4 regions of the Bacillus sp. XB1 genome follow, and region 4 is predicted to be linked to each of the others. Evidence: riboswitches for the same ligand, from Rfam matches in the RefSeq annotation. Region 4 holds a riboswitch; each other region holds the start of a gene.

Region 1 (3,184 bases), on a different contig from region 4:
ATAAAAGGGAGCTAATGCAGTTCCATATCTGGCAGTTGCGATACTTCCAGCGTTACAGATTGTTAAAATATTATCGCCATCTTTAAAACATGTTAACGCATATTCCCCAATATTTCGGCACACCTCTTCATCTTCCTGCTGAATGCGAAGCGCTTCTTCTTCTAATGTTTTTTGTGCTTCTTTTATTGTAGTAATCTCTCGAATAGATTCTCTCATACGATCAATTGCCCAAAATAAATTTACTGCTGTCGGGCGTGACGTTCCTAAATAATTACAATCTCTATTAAACTTCTTTTGAAATTCTTCAATATGTACAGTGTTATATTTTTTTGATGCAAGCGCCAAGCCAAATGCAGCTACAATTCCAATTGCAGGCGCTCCTCGTACTTCTAACATTACGATGCTTTTCCAAACCTCTTCAATAGTCGTCAATGTTTTGTATTCTGTGCTATGCGGCAATTTCGTTTGATTTAATACCGCAATTGCATCACCTTTCCAGCTTACAGATCTCGGAACAGTAACAATTGTACTCACGCTTTTACGCCCCCTGAAACTGTCTGTTGAAATAATGTTCGAAACAGTTGAATATCAGCACTTTTAGATTCATATTTTATTAGTTCTTTACCTAAGGATAGCACTTGTTTCTTAGCTTGAATTCTTGTTTCTTTATTTTCTATTTCATCTAAATCTGCTACATGAGCTAAACCAATTGTTCTACGAATCAGTTCACATCCGGCAAATCCAACTGCATCAGTAAAGATATTTTGCAAAATAATTGGTAACCATTGTTTTTCTTTCGTATATGCTTCTACACCTTCTCCAATCCATAACTTTGTAAAAGTTTCTACAAAATAACTCCACGTCTTTTCTATATGGAAAAATAGTACACTTCTTTTTTCTTCTTCTCTAGATAAAGCATTTAATAATAGATTTGCAATAAATTGACCTATGTCAAATCCAAATGGGCCATATGTCGCAAATTCTGGATCAATCACCTTCGTTTCAGAAGGTGACGAAAAAATACTACCAGTATGTAAATCACCATGAATAAGAGTTTCTTTTCTTGTTAAGAACTTATATTTATATTGTGCTACTTTTAGTTTTAAAGTTTTATCACTCCAAAGTTCATCAACCACGAGCTGTAAATCTGGCTCATAATCATTTGTATCATAATGTCCAAACGGATCTGTAAACACTAAATCCTCTGTAATTTTACAAAGGTCCGGATTTACAAAGGTACCTTCTAGTACCCTCTTCTCTTCTGACTGTAAACCAAAATCTGAAGTATAAAATAAAACATGTGCTAGAAAACGGCCGATATGCTGGGATAAAAGCGGATATTCTTCTCCGTCTATTAATCCTTTTCTTGTAATTGTTAGTCTTGATAAGTCTTCTATTACCGTTATCGCTAACTCTTCATCATGACTGTACACTACTGGAACATAATCCGGTACATACTGCGCAAAAATTTGTAATGCCTTGCTTTCAATCGTTGCTCTTTTTATAGACAATGGCCAGCTTTCACCAACTACTTTCGCATAAGGCAGTGCTTGTTTTATTATAATTGATTTCTCTCCATCATCTAATTTGAACACGTAATTTAAGTTTCCGTCTCCAATTTCATGACAAACGACATTTGCCTTCGCTTCAAAATAGCCATGATCTTTCGCATATTGTACAGCTGTTATTTCTGTTAATGAATAATATCCCATCGTCTTCTCCCCCTTTTTAAATTCAGAGGTTTTTCTAACATAGAAAAACCTCTTTCCACTAAGAAAGAGGTTTGAAGTTTATCTTCTCCCCTCTTATCTGCCAGAAAGTTTTACTTTCTGCTGGAATTAGCACCGTGCCTTTTGGCGTAATAAACGCCCCATTTCACAATGGTATTACGGTCGGTTGCTGGGCTTCATCGGGCCAAATCCCTCCACCTGCTCTTGATAAGAGTTGTATAATTTTTTGAATTTTTAACTTTATGTTGAAGACTATACCAAGAATAAAAATCACTTGTCAACATTTTATTTGTATAATTCTGGACGGCGATCCGCAAAAACCGGAATTCCTTTACGTACTTCTTTAATTTTCTCGAATTCAAGCTCTCCAAATAAAATTGATTCCTCTTCATTCGCCTCTACTACAACTTCACCCCAAGGGTCCACAATTAAAGAATGACCCGCAAATACATTATTTGGATCCTTTCCTGCTCTATTACACGCAACAACATAACACTGATTTTCAACTGCTCTTGCTTGCAATAGCAAACGCCAATGTGCTAAACGAACTAATGGCCATTCTGCTACAACAAATAATACTTTTGCCCCTTTAGCAGTATGGACACGCATCCACTCTGGAAAACGAATATCATAACAAATTGTTCCAGCGCATTCGACATCATCTAGCTTAAATTCGCCCGTACCATTACCGGCTATTAAATATTTATGTTCATCCATAAGCTGAAATAAATGTACTTTACTATATTCGTTGACTAGCTGTCCTTCATTATTTACAACATACATCGTATTTGTAACACCTTGCTCTGTTTGCTTTGCTATAGAACCACCAACAATATGTATATCATATTGCTTCGCCCATTCTATTAACTTTTCTTTCGTTTCCACTCCATCACTATCTGCAATTTCAGAAAGTCTCGTTAAATCATATCCTGTTGTCCATAGTTCTGGTAAGACGATAACATCTGGCCTTTCCTTCATAGCTTCGCTTATTTTATTTTTAGCATTCTCAATATTTTTTTCTACATCTCCAAAAACAATATCCATTTGAATACATGCGACTTTCATTTTTTCAGCCCCATTCTTATTTTTTTCTTTACAAAATACTGGAAAGATTATATCATTTGTCACTAGAATTGTAACAACTTTCAAAAGAGGTGGAAAGTATGAAATTATTTCAACCTTCTGAGATAGTAACATCATTGCCAACACAATTTTTCGCTTCACTTGTTGCAAAAGTTAACAAAGTCGTTGCAGCTGGTCACGATGTTATTAATCTAGGTCAAGGTAATCCAGATCAACCAACACCGCAGCATATCGTAAAAGCTTTACAAGATGCTGCCGAAAAGACCATTCATCATAAATATCCGCCATTTCGCGGACATGAAAGCTTAAAGGAAGCCGTGGCTACATTCTATAAACGTGAATACGGCGTCGAATTAAACCCAAAAACTGAA
Region 2 (3,184 bases), on a different contig from region 4:
CAACAGATTGGAAACAGCATGTTACATCTGTTGATACGGTTGTTTTAGCAATGCCACCTTCTGCTCATGAAGAGTTATTAGCTGAGCTATCTCCGTTAATATCAAATCAACTAGTCGTAACAGTCGCAGCTGGCATTGGACCATCTTATTTAGAAGCTAGACTCCCAAAGGGCACGCCTGTTGCTTGGATTATGCCTAATACAGCTGCTGAAATTGGAAAATCTATCTCCTTATATACAATGGGACAATCAGTAAATGAGATGCATCAAGAAACCCTGCAACTGCTTTTAAAAGGTATTGGTACTTCGCAACTTTGTACTGAGGAAGAAGTTCATCAGCTTACTGCAGTTACTGGAAGTGCACCAGCCTTCCTTTATTACTTTGCTGAAAGCTTAATTGAAACAACAAAAAGTTATGGAGTCGATGAAGAAACCGCAAAACATCTTGTCATTCAAATGATTTCTGGCTCTGCTTCTATGCTCGAACAAACGCAAAATCCAGCTAACCTCCGCGAACAAGTAACAACGCCAGGTGGTTCCACAGCTGAGGGTCTCAAAACTTTATACGAATATAATTTTTCAGAGGCAATTCAAAAAGCAGTAGAAGCAACAAACAAAAAAGCTAGGGGGAAATAATATGATTTTAACAAGTTTAAAAGACTATACAACATTACATAACGGTGTAAAAATGCCTTGGTTTGGTTTAGGTGTTTTTAAAGTAGAAGATGGTTCAGAAGTAATTGATTCTGTAAAAGCAGCAATTAAAAATGGCTACCGCAGCATCGATACTGCAGCAATCTATCAAAATGAAGAAGGCGTTGGACAAGCGATTCGTGAATCCGGTGTTTCACGCGAAGAATTATTTATTACCTCAAAAGTATGGAATAGCGATCAAGGATATGAAACAACACTTCAAGCATTTGAAACTACATTAGAGAAATTAGGTCTAGAATATTTAGATTTATATTTAGTACATTGGCCTGTAAAAGGGAAATATACCGAATCATGGAAAGCATTAGAAAAACTTTATAAAGATGGCCGTGTTCGCGCTATCGGTGTGAGTAATTTCCACATTCACCACTTACAAGACGTATTTGAAATTGCTGAAATTAAGCCAATGGTCAACCAAGTGGAATACCACCCACGTTTAGCACAAGAAGAGTTACATGCATTCTGTAAAGAACATAATATTCAGCTTGAAGCTTGGTCACCATTAATGCAAGGACAACAACTAGATAATCCAACGTTACAAGAAATTGCGACAAAATATAATAAATCAACTGCGCAAATTATTTTACGCTGGGATTTACAAAACGAAGTTGTAACAATTCCCAAATCAATTAAAGAACATCGCATTATTGAAAATGCAAACATCTTCGACTTTGAATTAAGTGCTGATGATATGAAAGCAATTCAAGCTTTAAATGAAGATCGTCGCGTTGGTCCAGATCCAGATAACTTTAACTTCTAGTAGAAAAACCACTGCCCTATGCAGTGATTTTTCCATTTAATAAAACTGAAAATTTAAACTATATTTCATTTAGTTGACACTTCATTATTCAAGGTGTAAGATTTTGAATTATCAAAGAAACACAAAAATTAATAAAATTTATTCGTTTACTCATTGTATCAAGAGAGGTGGAGGGACTGGCCCTTTGAAACCTCGGCAACAGGTTCATTTTGAATACTGTGCCACTTCCTGCAAGCTTTATGCTTGAAAGATAGAATGAGGGACTTCGTTTATATACGGGTGCATAACTTGTACGTAAAAATCCCTCTTTCTCAATATGAAAAGAGGGATTTTTTATTTTTCATTTCCCTCATCATCATCCAAACTTAATTATTTAGGAGGAAAATCAAATGAAAAAGAAGTTTGTACCCGGTATTGCATCAGTTGTAGGAGTAAGTATTTTATTAACTGGTTGCGGTAGTTATAAAAACGAAGCAAGCGGAGCAAATGCAAAAGACGAGGCACCTAGTAAACAGGTTTTAAACTTATCTTCACCTACTGAAATACGAACAATGGATACGGCTCGTGCTACAGATACTGATTCTGGTCAAGTAATGAGAAACGTATTTGAAGGTTTGTATAATCTTGGTGAAGGTAACAAACCTGTTCCTGGTGTTGCAAAATCTCATGAAGTAAGTGGCGATAAAACGAAATACACATTCCATTTGCGAGATTCAAAATGGTCAAACGGCACTCCTGTTACAGCTAAAGATTTTGTGTTCGCTTGGCAAAGAGCCGTAGATCCAGCAACAGCCTCTGAATATGCATTTCTATTCTTTGATATTAAAAACGCAACAAAAATTAACAACAAAGAACTTCCAGCCGACCAACTTGGTGTAAAAGCAGTTGATGACCATACGTTTGAGGTAGAATTGGAGCGTCCTGTTCCGTATTTTATTAGCTTAACAGCGTTCCCAACATTTCTACCAATTAACGAGGAATTCTTTAAAGCACAAGGTGATAAGTACGCTTTAGAAGATAATACAATCTTGTACAACGGAGCTTTTACACTAAGCGATTGGAAGCACGAACAAAGCTTTAAATTCAAGAAAAACCCTACCTATTGGGATAAAGATACTGTCAAACTAGAAGAAATCAATTTTAACATCGTAAAAGAAAAATCAACAGAAGTAAATTTATTCGAGTCAAAACAATTAGATCGTATAAAACTAACATCTGACTTCGTCGATAAATATAAAAAGGATGCTAACTTTAAAGAACGTCCAAACGTAGGCGTACAATTTTTACGTATGAATCAACAAAACAAAGTGCTTCAAAACGTTTCTGCACGCCAAGCAATTGATCAAACAATTGATAGAAAATCCTTTGTAAATACGTTATTAAATGATGGATCTACACCAACATTTGGTCTCGTTCCAAAAAACTTTGCAAAAGGACCTGAAGGAAAAGACTTCCGTACTGCAAATGGCGATTTAACAAAAGTTGATACAAAATCTGCACAAGAGTTATGGAAAAAAGCTAAACAAGAGCTTGGTTCTGAAAAGATAACATTAGAATTATTAACGAGTGATGCTGACCTTGATAAGAAAACTGGTGAATTCTTAAAAGGACAACTAGAAAAGAATCTAGATGGATTAACAGTAAATATAAAACCGCAACCGCGTAAGCAACAAGTTTCGCTTTTATTAAAAGGTGACTACGAAATCGGAATTGA
Region 3 (3,184 bases), on a different contig from region 4:
GAGTGCATCTTCTGACTGCAAAGTAAACGATAAGACCGCTCCAGCTGATGTTGCTTGAGATTGTTGAATATCAAATCCGAGATGTGTTTGTAATCCCGGATAATAGACATTTTGTACTTTAGCGTGCTCTTGTAAATAATGTGCGATTTTATTGGCATTTTTAGCTGAATGCTCGAGGCGTACGTGCAATGTTTTTAGACCGCGAAGTACGAGAGAACAATCTTGAGGTCCTAAAATAGCACCGAATGCATTTTGTAAAAATCCAAGCTTTTGAGCGAGTTCTGCATCTTTTACTACTGCTAATCCGGCAGTAACATCACTATGACCAGCAATAAATTTTGTAGCACTATGAAGAACGACATCAGCTCCAAGTTCAAGTGGTTTTTGGAATAGTGGTGTCAAAAATGTATTATCAACAAAAGTAAGAGCGCCAATAGATTTTGCGAGTTTAGAAACCTCGCGAATATCTGTCACTTTTAAAAGTGGGTTAGAAGGTGTTTCTACATAAAAGAGCCTTGTATTTGGTTTCATGTTTTGTTTTATTTCTTCTAAATTGGTCATATCAACAAATGTATGTGAAACACCGTAACGGGAGAGTACCTCAGTTATCACTCGGTAAGTGCCTCCGTACACATCTTCTGAAATGAGTACGTGATCACCTTGTGAAAGAAGGAGGAATGCAGTGGAAATCGCTGCAATGCCTGATGCAAAGGCGAATCCTTTTGTTCCGCCTTCTAATAAAGCAATGATATCTTCAAGAGCTTCACGAGTTGGATTTCCTGACCTGCTATAGTCATATTTTCCGAACGTATCTACATCAAACTGGTGAAAAGTTGATGTGTTATAAATAGGAACGTTCACAGCGCCTGTTTGCGAGTCATGTTTATATTGGTTGTGTAGTAAGAGTGTATCTATAGAATAGCTCATATTCTTACACCTTCTTTTACGAGTTTAATGGCTTGCTTTAAGTCTTGAATTAAATCGTTACTATTTTCAATGCCAACTGAGAATCGAAGAAGACGATTGCATACGCCGTTTGCTGTTCTAATTTCTTCAGGAATATCAGCATGTGTTTGCGTTGCTGGATAAGTCATTAAACTTTCTACACCACCAAGACTTTCGGCAAATGTAATTAAGGATAAAGATTGTAAGAATGGATTAATCCAAGCTTCATCTTTAAGGCGGAATGAAATCATGCCGCCTCTTCCTGGATAAAATACATCTGTCACCCCGTCTTCATCATTTAAATACGCAACAACTGCTTTCGCATTTTCTTCATGTTGTCTCATGCGAAGCGCTAACGTTTTCATACCGCGAATTAATAACCATGAGTCAAATGGGCTTAAAACTGCACCTGATGCATTATGATAATGAGCGATTTCCTCGCAAAGTTCCTTTCCTTTTGCAACGACAAGCCCGCTTAGTACATCGTTATGTCCCCCTAAATATTTCGTTGCGCTATGAAGTACAATGTCAGCACCTTCTGTTAATGGTTGCTGTATATAAGGTGTGTAGAATGTGTTGTCTACAATAAGAAGTAGTCCGTGCCTTTTCGCTACAGTTGCGACAGCAGCAATATCAGTAACTTGCATTAATGGATTAGTTGGAGTTTCTATGAAAATAGCCTTCGTTTCAGTTGTGATAGCTTGCTCAATTTGTTTAATAGACTGTGTATTTACGTATCTACATCGAACATTCCACTTTTTTTCATGCTCAGAAAATAATCGATACGTTCCCCCGTATAAATCTTCAGATACAATAAGTTCGTCTCCAGAGCGGAATAGAGAAAGGACGAGGAGAACAGCCGCCATCCCTGAACTACAGGCATAACCTTGTTCGCCATATTCTAAGTCTGCGATCGCCTGTTCTAAAAGACAGCGAGTTGGATTACCAGTTCGTGAATAGTCAAAGCCAGTAGATTTACCAATTCCTTCGTGGCGATAAGCGGTTGAGAAATAAACTGGTGGATTAACCGTTCCAGTTGTAGTTTCACTACGATTTCCGATTTGTGCTAGTTTTGTTTCGATTGTTGACATGTGAAAATTCCTCCTTTTTAAATTGAAACATTAAGTGAATATAAAATAAAAAAAGCCTTCTAAGAAGAAGGCTTTCGGTTTGAATAGAGTCTTCTTCTCATCTGTCAAATCTTTCACAATTTGCTGGAATTAGCACCTTATTAACAAAATGTTAATGGTTGCTGAGGCGTCACAGGGCCAGTCCCTCTACCTCTCTAGATAAGAATGTTCGTATGAAATTTTTATTATGTTTTTAACTTTACAATAAAAGATAATTGAATTGCAACTTTATTTTAAATAATTTTTATTTTTCCGCAAGTGTCATTGACTTTTAATTTTGTGCATGCTAAATTTATTAAAAAATTAACAAACATTGTTAAAAGGGGAACGCATTTCCTTTTAGCTACATAAATAAAATAATAAAGACAACTCTTATTGAGAGCGGTGGAGGGAAAGGCCCTGTGAAACCCGGCAACCTTCAAACGAAATGTTTGAAACGGTGCTAATACCTGCAAAACGAATGTTTTGCATAATAAGAGGAGGAACAATTATGTCCCCCTCTTCAAAGTGAAGAGGGGGTTTTTATATTGATAGAAATGAGGGAGATTCGTGAAATTACTAGATTTATTATCAAAAGGAATTGTAATAGGTGATGGTGCGGTTGGAACGTTATTGCATTCACATGGTTTGCAAAGTAGCTTTGAAGAATTGAACGTATCTGATCCAGATCTAATTATATCCATTCATAAACAATATGTAGCTGCTGGAGCAGATGTAATTCAAACGAATACGTATGGAGCAAATGAGGCGAAATTACGTATGTATGGTTTAGAAAATCAAGTTACAAAAATTAATAGAGCGGCAGTGAAATTGGCGAAAGCATCTGTGACAGATAAAAATGCAATTTTAGGAACAATTGGTGGTATGAAACATATCGGAGCTGTTACAACGACTGATATGGAAAGGGAGTTTATGTTACTTGAACAGGCGGGGGCTTTACTAGAAGAACAGGTTGATGGATTACTATTAGAAACTTTTTATGATGAATTTGAATTACTTCATGCTGTTAAAGTGTTGCGTAAGCAAACGAATATTCCGATTGTTGCGCAATTAGCGTTACATGAAGCAGGTACGACTCAAAATGGAAATGATGTCAATGAAATATTAAA
Region 4 (3,184 bases):
CTCTCTAAACTCCTCCTTCACCTTCTCTAACAACCCTTCTTCCGTAATTAATCGATACGCTGTATTTGCTAATGCTTTTGCCGATGTAATTAATGCTTTATCTCCAAGTTCTGAACGTGCTGCTTCTCTAAATTCATTCGTATGTGCAATTAAATCATCTGGTCCGATTTTAATGTACGGATGAATTGTCGGTACGACTTGACTTACGTTTCCTGCGTCGGTTGAACCAATCCCTACTCTTTCTTTACGATTTACATCTTCACCTAATAGTTCTAGTTCTTCCGCTACGATATCGTTATATGTTTTTGTTACGAGTAATTCATCGATTTCATTTTGAAATTGATGGATTTTTACTTTTGCACCTGTTGCTAATGCTGCTCCCTGTGCAATGTTTCTTACTTTTTCTGTTAATTCCGCGCATCTTTTTCTCGTTGCTGCACGGATGAAGAATCTTGCTGCGGCATAGTCAGGAATAATATTAGGTGCTTTTCCGCCCTCTGTAATGACACCATGAATTCTCACGTCTGACGGGAGTTGTTGGCGAAGTGCGTTAATACCGTTATAGAGCTGAATAACCGCATCTAATGCGTTAATCCCTTCTTCTGGCGAAGCTGCAGCGTGAGCTGTTTTTCCGTAAAAATGAAAATCAAGTGGATCGACTGCTAGTGAAGGACTCGTTGTCGCTGTCTTTCCGCTCGGATGAATCATAAGCGCCGCATCAATGTCTTTAAATAAACCTGCCTTTACATAACTTGATTTCGCGCTACCATTTGGCCCGCCTTCTTCTGCTGGCGTACCAAACACGACAACTTCCCCGCCAATTTCTTCAAGCGTTTCTGATAATGCGATTGCTGCTGCAACGCTAATTGTGCCAATTAAATTGTGACCACACGCATGACCTAGTCCTGGTAAAGCGTCGTACTCCGCTAAAAATGCGATTGCAGGTCCTTGTTTTCCAGAGCTTTTTCGCGCGATAAATCCCGTTTCATGTCCAGCTATATTGTGCTGCAACTGAAATCCTGCACTGCCTAGCAATAAACTTAACGTTCTAGATGCATAAAACTCTTGGTTACCAATTTCCGGATTCGCATGAATATCATGACTTGTTTCTATGTACTTTTCCTTATTTCTTTCGATACTCTCTTCAATTGTTTTTCTTTGTGACGCTACTCCTGTCGCTCCCATTTTTCTTCCTCCTTTTATTTTCACATAAAAAAGCCTCTTTCTAAAAGATAGAAAGAGGCTTCTGTATATACAGTCAAAATGAGCTTCTTTCTTATCTTTCAAGTTACCTTGCTGGAATTGGCACAGTATTCATAACGAATCCGCTGCCGAGGTATCATAGGGCCAGTCCCTCCACCTCTCGTGATAAGAATTTTCATAAAATTATATTAAATTATTTTTTATTCTAAGTTCATTCCAAGTAAAAGTCAAGGAATTCCTATCCGAATTTACCGAATATCTAAAAATCCTTTTAATACACCAATTGTCTCAGGTGCTTGCAGTCTTGCACATACGTACGGAAATTCCGTACTACCTTCAAACATCATTTGAGATGTAAGCGGTGCGCCTGCCCAGAAGATTTCATCATCAATTACGATAAACGGGAATGCTTTATTTTGTCTTTGTAACTTTACATTTTTCAGTGGAACTGGTCCATCACTATACACTGTTATTTGCGCATTTGTACGCATTAACGCTTGCCATACTCGTTTATCCACTTGTTTTGTACTTGGAAGTGAAATAATAATTTTTCGTTTTGCGGCTAAAATATCTTTTAATAACCCTTTCGGCTCTTCAAGATTCATTTCCATAAACCAGCGTAAACGTTTCGAAATTTTCCGTTCCCACAATTGTCTTGATGTCGTGCGATCATACACATCTCCGTGACGTTCTATATGAGCTGTTAATTGTGATAATGCTTGTTTTCTCGAAAGGTTTTTACGCATATAATGGCAATCTGATAATTGAATGAACTTCCCTCTCGCCCTTGTCACTGCTACATTGACGAGGCGATGGTTTTTGTGATCAAAGAATAATACGCCAGGTCGTTCTTGCGGATAACTGTCAACCGTATCAAAGATCATCATATCTCTTTCAGAACCTTGGAACTTATGAACTGTCGCCGCTAAAACTGGTATGTTTTGATATTTCGTTCTCTGCAACATTTCTCTAATACACGTTGATAAAAAGCGTGACTGCGCCCTGTAAGGTGTCACAATACCAATTGATTGCACACCGTCTAACAATCCGATTAACATCATTTGCATTGCTACTAAACCAGACATAATGTTAAAACGTGAACCAGAAGCAGCATCTTTTAACGAAAAAGCTCCCATTTGGCTCGTATCAAATAAAACACTCGCTTCATTTGCGAACGGCTGCAATTGCGCAAGTTCTTTACGCTCTGAAACAGACGGATGATCGTATACTCTATTTTTATAAATAAACGAATTCGTAAACTTCGATATATCCGCATGCATACGTCTTTGTTCCTGCAACATAAATAGGTTTGGGTGTGCTTCTGATTTATTAACAGACTCAACAATCCCAGCATGGTAAAACATATCTTCCCCAAGCCATTTGCGAACGAGTTCATGATTTGCCATCGCAATTGGAGGTAACTGTAAAAAGTCACCGCAAACGACGATACGTTTTCCAAGTGAAGCAGCTAATGCAATTTGCGGAACATATGCCATACTTACTTCATCTACAACAACTAAATCAAATGTGCGCTCATAAATAAGTGAATCAATGGCACATTTTGATAAAGTTGCGCCGATTACTTTTGCATTTTCAATATATTCTTTTTCTACTTCTTTAATTTTAGCCTTTTGCTTTCGAAGATCACTTTCAATCTCTTGTATGCGCTTCTTATCAGCAGATGTTGCTTTATACGATAAGATTTTTTCACGAAGATCTTGTCGTGTCTCTTCTAAATAGAGTCTTTCCTCACCCCAAGATCCGTTCGTCGTTTCAACTAACTTCGACGCAAGTAACGTTTCATGATTTCGTATATGTTCATGTTGACTATAACCGTAACGAACAATTTCGCCAGGCGTCCATTTCTTTTTCTTCTCAATTTGCTTCGTTACTTCACTCATTAATACGTCTACTGCCGCATTACTATGAGCCAACACAAGTACCGATTTTCCTTTTTGATAATGAGCTGAAATAATACGTG

What was found. Region 4 has a riboswitch for S-adenosylmethionine ahead of ACK1U5_RS02565 (M20 family metallopeptidase). Riboswitches for the same ligand answer to the same signal wherever they lie in the genome.
Region 1: another riboswitch for S-adenosylmethionine. It lies ahead of mtnK (S-methyl-5-thioribose kinase); the one in region 4 lies ahead of ACK1U5_RS02565 (M20 family metallopeptidase).
Region 2: another riboswitch for S-adenosylmethionine. It lies ahead of ACK1U5_RS26470 (peptide ABC transporter substrate-binding protein); the one in region 4 lies ahead of ACK1U5_RS02565 (M20 family metallopeptidase).
Region 3: another riboswitch for S-adenosylmethionine. It lies ahead of metI (cystathionine gamma-synthase/O-acetylhomoserine thiolyase); the one in region 4 lies ahead of ACK1U5_RS02565 (M20 family metallopeptidase).

What each region holds. Positions count from the first base shown of each region.
Region 1 is NZ_JBNRIL010000002.1:783,349-786,532, reverse strand. Features, by position in the region: gene mtnA (S-methyl-5-thioribose-1-phosphate isomerase) at 1-534, opposite strand, end outside; gene mtnK (S-methyl-5-thioribose kinase) at 531-1,712, opposite strand; SAM riboswitch class I at 1,803-1,944, opposite strand; gene ACK1U5_RS19445 (carbon-nitrogen family hydrolase) at 2,016-2,879, opposite strand; gene ACK1U5_RS19440 (pyridoxal phosphate-dependent aminotransferase) at 2,894-3,184, shown strand, end outside.
Region 2 is NZ_JBNRIL010000007.1:54,861-58,044, forward strand. Features, by position in the region: gene proC (pyrroline-5-carboxylate reductase) at 1-635, shown strand, start outside; gene ACK1U5_RS26465 (aldo/keto reductase) at 637-1,470, shown strand; SAM riboswitch class I at 1,623-1,727, shown strand; gene ACK1U5_RS26470 (peptide ABC transporter substrate-binding protein) at 1,860-3,184, shown strand, end outside.
Region 3 is NZ_JBNRIL010000002.1:593,337-596,520, forward strand. Features, by position in the region: gene metC (cystathionine beta-lyase) at 1-927, opposite strand, end outside; gene metI (cystathionine gamma-synthase/O-acetylhomoserine thiolyase) at 924-2,036, opposite strand; SAM riboswitch class I at 2,131-2,241, opposite strand; SAM riboswitch class I at 2,445-2,554, shown strand; gene ACK1U5_RS18335 (bifunctional homocysteine S-methyltransferase/methylenetetrahydrofolate reductase) at 2,625-3,184, shown strand, end outside.
Region 4 is NZ_JBNRIL010000001.1:516,978-520,161, reverse strand. Features, by position in the region: gene ACK1U5_RS02565 (M20 family metallopeptidase) at 1-1,185, opposite strand, end outside; SAM riboswitch class I at 1,274-1,375, opposite strand; gene ACK1U5_RS02560 (AAA domain-containing protein) at 1,452-3,184, opposite strand, start outside.